3 regions of the Mesorhizobium sp. M3A.F.Ca.ET.175.01.1.1 genome follow, and region 3 is predicted to be linked to each of the others. Evidence: riboswitches for the same ligand, from Rfam matches in the RefSeq annotation. Region 3 holds a riboswitch; each other region holds the start of a gene.
What was found. Region 3 has a riboswitch for cobalamin ahead of EN818_RS15630 (DUF1636 family protein). Riboswitches for the same ligand answer to the same signal wherever they lie in the genome.
Positions count from the first base shown of each region.

Region 1: linked by a shared signal. The riboswitch ahead of EN818_RS23355 (CbtB domain-containing protein) and the one ahead of EN818_RS15630 (DUF1636 family protein) in region 3 are both predicted to bind cobalamin.
Region 2: linked by a shared signal. The riboswitch ahead of bluB (5,6-dimethylbenzimidazole synthase) and the one ahead of EN818_RS15630 (DUF1636 family protein) in region 3 are both predicted to bind cobalamin.

Region 1 covers NZ_SRTP01000011.1:213,812-215,992, reverse strand. Annotated here, with positions in the region: gene EN818_RS23365 (DUF1624 domain-containing protein) at 1-20, opposite strand, end outside; gene EN818_RS23360 (gamma-glutamylcyclotransferase) at 177-863, shown strand; cobalamin riboswitch at 935-1,134, shown strand; gene EN818_RS23355 (CbtB domain-containing protein) at 1,171-1,350, shown strand; gene EN818_RS23350 (CbtA family protein) at 1,366-2,157, shown strand; gene cobU (bifunctional adenosylcobinamide kinase/adenosylcobinamide-phosphate guanylyltransferase) at 2,150-2,181, shown strand, end outside.
Region 2 covers NZ_SRTP01000003.1:9,096-11,276, reverse strand. Annotated here, with positions in the region: gene EN818_RS08050 (histone deacetylase family protein) at 1-490, opposite strand, end outside; cobalamin riboswitch at 607-787, shown strand; gene bluB (5,6-dimethylbenzimidazole synthase) at 829-1,566, shown strand; gene EN818_RS08040 (hypothetical protein) at 1,581-2,181, opposite strand, start outside.
Region 3 covers NZ_SRTP01000005.1:392,785-394,965, forward strand. Annotated here, with positions in the region: gene cobW (cobalamin biosynthesis protein CobW) at 1-821, opposite strand, end outside; gene EN818_RS15630 (DUF1636 family protein) at 825-1,253, opposite strand; cobalamin riboswitch at 1,293-1,498, opposite strand; gene EN818_RS15635 (winged helix-turn-helix domain-containing protein) at 1,528-2,181, opposite strand, start outside.

The DNA of each region.
Region 1 (2,181 bases), on a different contig from region 3:
TTCGTCGTTTGAAGGCTCATGATCTCGCAGTCCGATTCAGTCGTCCCAACGACTATCACGGTTAGGGCCGACAACAGAGGGCGAATGGCTGCTCTCCCGCATTGTGGCGTCTGCTCGGGGCCCTTAAGCTCGCGCCGTCAGTGCCGGCGCGATGCCGGCGGCCCAAGGTGCATCGAATGTCCGCAAGAATGATGTCTCTGACCGAAGAACTGGTTGCCCGTTGTTTTCGGGTCGTCGAAGACAGTGGCCCCGACCCAAATGCCGCGCATCTCGATGACGCCGACTACGAAGCGATGCTCGATGCATTGGAGGTTGAACTCCCCGCCGCCGAGCCGCTCTGGCTGTTCGGCTACGGATCGCTGATCTGGAAGCCTGAGATCGACCATGTCGAGGAACGGGTCGCAGTGGCGCGCGGCTGGCACCGTTCCTTCTGTATGAACATGACACGCTGGCGCGGCACCAGAGAGAGCCCGGGCTTGATGATGGCGCTAGATCGCGGCGGGCAATGCAAGGGCGTCGCCTTCCGGCTGAGCGACGGTGATCGCCGTCAGCAGCTGAACAAGCTGCTTAGGCGCGAGGTGACGCTCAAGCCGACAAGCTACCATCCGCGCCTGCTCAGCTTGGCCAGCGGCAGCGGTCCATTTCGGGCCCTGGGCTTCGTGATCAACCGCAAGGGCACCACCTATACCGGCGTGCTCAGCGAAGGCGAGGTGGTCAGAAGGCTTGCGACCTCCTGCGGCCACTGGGGTTCAGGCGCCGACTATCTCTACAACACCGTCAGGAATCTCGAAGCCCGAGGCATTCACGATGCTCACCTGTGGCGGCTGCAGCAGCTCGTCGCTGCCAGAATCGCCGGCTCCTAGCACACCGAGCCGTGCCGCAATCACGCTCCAGCGTGGCGGAATTTGGTTTGCCGGGGGAGACGATTCTGCCTATAGTCGCCGATGTCGTCGGTTCCGTTTTTGGAGCCAAGAGGGAATGCGGTGAGGGTGGACTTCCTGCCCAAAGCCGTGGCTGCCCCCGCAACTGTGTGCGGTAGTCCTGCCCCATAGACCACTGAGGATTTGCCTCGGGAAGGTGGGGAAGGGCGTGGATCCGCGAGCCAGGAGACCTGCCGGCGACAAGAAAGTTGACTTCTATGCCCTCGGGTGGAGGGCGAAAGGACAAGACATGAATACCGCTTCCTTTTCCCTCGGCGCTTCCGTCTCCTCGCAGTCGCGCTTCATGCAACTGGCGATGGCCGCGCTGCTCGGCATTTTCGTCGTCGGCTTCGTCGGCTTCTCGCATATCGATGCGGTCCACAACGCTGCCCACGACTATCGTCACTCGATGGCTTTTCCCTGCCACTGACGAGGGTTTGACATCATGAATCTGTTTCGCAACGTCGTGTTCATCGCGGCGATCGCCGGGCTCGTGGCGGGTGTGGTTCTCGCCTGCATGCAGGCCTATGCCACCGTTCCGTTGATCCTCAAAGCGGAAGTGTATGAAAAGGCGGGCGAGGGTCATCACCATGACCACGCGACCAACGACAACCCTGTGGGCGCAGCCGCTCCAGCCGCCGGCAGCGCGATGAGCAGCGCAGCCCCGGCGCCCGCCGAGGCAGTTGCCCCAGCCGAGGAGGAGGGCTGGGCGCCGGCCGACGGCTTCGAGCGATTCGCCTTCAATGTCGTCGCCAATATCGTCACCGGCATCGGCTTCGCGCTGATCCTGGTCGCAGTCTCGGAATTTGCGGGCGGCATCGGCAACTGGCGCCAGGGCGTGTTCTGGGGCCTAGCTGGCTTTGCCGTGTTCACACTGGCGCCTGGCCTCGGCCTGCCGCCCGAACTCCCGGCAATGCCGGCGGCCGAACTGCTGCCGAGGCAGATCTGGTGGGTTTCGACAGTCATCGCGACTGCGGCCGGGCTCGGTCTGATTGCCTTCCGCAAGTCGCTGCCGCTGGCCATTCTTGGCGTGGCGCTGATCGTGGCACCTCACATTATTGGCGCGCCGCAGCCGGAAAGCTTCGAGACCGCGATTCCCGAAGGATTGCATCACCAGTTCGTTGTCGCCGTGACGCTCACCGATCTGGTGTTCTGGCTGGTTCTGGGCGCGGTTGTCGGCGTGGTGCGCGGACGCTTCACCGGCACCGCGACCAGCTTGCGCGACAGCTTTGCCTGATCGCGCCGAAGGTCGCCTGACCTT
Region 2 (2,181 bases), on a different contig from region 3:
GCACGTCCCAGTCGACGATGGCGACGCGCTCGGCCTGGTGCTTCTTCTGCGCGTAGCGGGCCGCGATCGCGGCGGTGTTGAACAGGCAAAAGCCCATCGCGGTGGTCTTCTCGGCATGATGGCCGGGCGGCCGCGCAGCAACGAAGACATTGCTGGCGCGGCCGTCGAAGACGTCGTCGACGGCCGCATTGGCGGCGCCGATCGCCGTCACCGCGGCCTGCCAGCTCTTCGGGCTGGCGCTGGTGTCGGCGTCGATCGAGACGATGCCGCTCTCGGGAATGGCGGCGCGGACGCGGGCAACGAAATCCTGCGGGTGGGCATAGAGAATGGTCGCCTCATCGGCTTCCGGCGCCTTGACGCGATCCAGAGCCGAAAATGAGTCATCATCCAGCACACGCTCGATGGCGCGCAAACGGTCGGGCCGCTCGGGATGACCGGGTGGCGTAAGGTGTTCCAGGAATACCGGATGAGTGTAGAGACGGGTTGTCATGGCGCCTAATCTAGGCACGCGCAGCCCGGATGACCATGTTTCAGCGCCGAATGGCTGGGGAAAATTCGCGCCCGATAGTGTCGCTGACGGCATTGGCGCGGCGCCCGCCTCACGGTAAGGTCGTGTCACTGCCTGGTGCCCGCAACGCGCGGGAGAATCGGGAACACGGTTGAACTCCGTGGCGTGCCCAACGCTGTAAGGGGGACCGCGCCGGCAAAAGCCACTGTCGATGACGGGAAGGCGCCGGACGCGGGACGATCCCGAGCCAGAAGACCGGCCTGGCAGACATGGTCTTGCGCTTGGTCAGGCGCAGGGCTGCTGTCGCAAGGGGAAAAGCGATGCAGGCAGGAGCGGCCGCCGGCGGCGGCGATGACTTTGACCAATTGGCGCGCGAGGCGGTCTACCGGGCGATGTTCACCCGGCGCGACGTGCGCAGCCATTTCGTCGCCGACGATCTCGACGACAGCGTGCTGGCGCGGCTGCTGACGGCCGCCCATCACGCGCCGTCGGTCGGCTACATGCAGCCGTGGAACTTCATCGTCATCCGCGATGCTGAACGGCGCCGCCAGGTGCGCGACCTGTTTTTGGCGGCGCGCGAGCAGGAATTGCCGGCCATCGAGGCGGAGCGGCAGGCGCTCTACCGCAAGCTGAAGCTCGAAGGCATCTGCGAAAGCGCGCTCAATCTCTGCATCACCTGCGACCGGCAGCGCTCGCAGAACTCGCCGCTCGGGCGCTGGCACAATCCGGAGATGGATCTCTACAGCACCGTCTGCGCGGTGCAGAACTTCTGGCTGGCGGCGCGCGCCGAAGGCGTCGGCGTCGGCTGGGTCAGCATCATCGAGACCGAAGCGCTGAAGCGGCTGCTGTCGATCCCCGACCATGTCACGCCGATCGCCTATCTGTGCGTCGGCCGCGTCTCGGCATTCGCGCCGAAGCCGGACCTGGAAGCACATGGCTGGGGCAGGCGCCTGCCTTTGCCCGAACTGGTGATGAGCGAGACGTTTTGCGGCGCCGGCGAGGCACCGCTCAAATCGGCGATCGCCAGCCTCGGTCTCGGCGACCGGCCGAAGCCCTGATCAGGCGGCTGCTATCAAGCCGCCCGGGGCGCATCCCAGCGCGAGCCGCCGAAGGAATTGAGCGCCTTGTCGCGAAGCTCCCTGAACTTCGACGAGGTGTCGGCCAGGCGCCGGTCCCATTCGGGATTGGGAGCCTGGCCCTCGATGGCGGCGAAATAGACCTGCATCAGCGAGGCGATGGCGAAGGGCTCGATGAAGGCCGCCTTGAAAGCCCAGGCAAAGACGATGGCCAGCACGAAGGCCCAGCCGGCAAGCTGCCCGGGCATGACCCACAGGATGGCACCGGCCGGCGCCAGCATCAAAAGGAAGATGACGAAGGACACGCCCCACATGATCACCGCCAGCCAGACGGCGTTCTTGACCATGTGCTTGCCGTTCTGCGCGTAGAGCACGACCCCTTGCCTGGCGGTCTCGAAAGGCGTGTTCGAATTGATGCGGATATTGTAGCCGAGGATGATCTCGTCGACATAGGTCAGCGACAGGCGGATGACGGTGTTGATGAAGCTGACCACGCCACTGAGTCCCGGAATGGGCAGGAAGGCGGCGATGCCGCCGACCAGGCCGGAAATGGCGCGGATCGCGCCCTTCACCAGTTGGTCGACGACGAAAAGGATG
Region 3 (2,181 bases):
AGCTCATCCGGATTGGCGATCGACGGGATATCGATGACGAAGGAATCGAAATCGTCGTGCTCGTGATCGAGCTCGTCATCGTGATGCGTCTTGCGGTTCTCGATGTCGTCTTCGACGGCGAGGCCAAGGCCGAGCAGCACCGACGGGTCGACCTTGCCCTGTGCGGTCGGAACGACCTTGACCGCGCGCGCCACGTGCTCGCCGATGACCGCGTTGGCGCGCTCCGAGCCGGCCGCGTCCATCAAATCGCTCTTCGACAGGATGATCAGGTCGGCGCAGGCGATCTGGTCCTCGAACACCTCCTCGACCGGATCATCATGGTCGAGCGAATCGTCGGCGGCACGTTGCGCCTGCAGGGCATCCATGTCGGAAGCGACGCGGCCGTCGGCCAGCGCCGGACCGTCGACCACGGCTACGACGCCGTCGACGGTGACGCGGCTCTTCACGCTCGGCCACTGAAAAGCCTGGACCAGCGGCTTCGGCAAGGCCAGGCCGGAGGTCTCAATCAGGATGTGGTCGACCTTCGGCGTGCGCGACAGGATCTGGTCGAGCGCCGGCACGAAGTCGTCGGCGACGGTGCAGCAAATGCAGCCATTGGCCAGTTCGACGATGTTTTCCTCCGGGCAGGTATCGACGCCGCAGCCTTTCAGGATCTCGCCGTCGATGCCGACATCGCCGAACTCGTTGACGATGATCGCCAGCCGCTTGCCCTTGGCATTTTCAAGCAGGTTGCGGATCAGCGTCGTCTTGCCGGCGCCGAGAAAGCCGGTGACGACGGTGCAGGGAACACGGGAAAGATTGGGCGAATTAGGGGCGTCCATAGGTCAGTCCTTCAGGAGGTCGAGGGGAGGGAGGCGGGCAACCAGACCGCGCTTGAGGGAATCGGGCCTGCCGCGCCACGGGATGAGGCCATCGGTCGAGGTGGCGAAAAGTTTTGCTCCGGTGACGAGATCGGTGCCGCTGGTCGTGTCGAGGTCGCCGAAGACGTAGCTCCAGCAACCGTCGCGCAAAAGTGCTGCGCTCAGACGGCGCTTGCAGTTGCCGAGGCATTCGACCGTTCGAATGCGGACTCTTTCGCCCGATGCGGCACGGCGCGCGTCTTCGGCCAACTGGGCGCCGGCGCGCGGATGCGCATCCGATCCGGTCTCGTCGCGGCAGGACGAGCAGACGATGACGGTGACGCCTGCCAAGGCGTCGTCAGGTTCGGACGCAAAGTCCGCGATATTGGCCGGAAAACTGCCGTTGCGATCCAAAACCAGGCTCCTTGCCCGGAAAACCCGCCGGGCGTTCGGATACGTAAAGTCTCAGACGGCAGGTCTCCTGGCTCGCGTGTCATCGCCTCGATGCCGCCTTCCCGGGAATGCCCAGTGGTGTTCGGCCGAGGCTCGTCGCTTACAGTTGCGGGGACAGCCGCGGATTTGGGATTTTGTAAGCCCGCACCGCATTCCCTCTTGGCTCCTCCCTTTGCCGGGAGAAGACCGTCTGCGGCGGATTTAGGCTTAGAGGTACCGGCCTGTCAACGCGCGGCTACGACACCGCGATGTCGGCCAGCGCCGGGCCGAGGTCACCGGCCGGCGTTATTTCGATGCTGTCGAGGCCAAGCCAGCCCTGCATCTGCTTCAACTCGTCGAAGAGCTGGGCGGCCGTCTCGGGCGGTGCGCCGGGTTCGGCATAAGCAGCGTGGACGCGCAAGACGCCGGCCGGACGGTCGGCTCTCAGATCGACACGCGCCACGATGCGGTCGCCGAGCAGGAAGGGCAGCACGTAGTAGCCGTACTGGCGCTTTTCGGCCGGCGTGTAGATCTCGATGCGGTAGCGAAAGCCGAACAGCTTTTCGGTGCGCGTGCGTTCGAAGACGACGGGGTCGAAGGGCGCAAGCAGGGCGCGCGCGTCGATGCGGCGCGGAAAGCGGGCGTCTTTGTGGAGATAGGCGGTCTTGTCCCATCCTTCCACTTTCATCGGCAGCAGTTCGCCCATCTCGACCAGTTCCTCGATGCGGTCCTTCGTGTCGCCCGGCGCCAGGCGGAAATAATCGCGCAGATCGCCATAGGTGGCGATGCCATGGGCGCGGGCGGAAATGCGCAGCAATTCGCGATGGGCGTCCTCAACCGAAGGCACAGGCAGGTCGAGGACAGCCTGCGGCAGAACACGCTCCGGCAGGTCGTAATAGCGTTCGAAGCC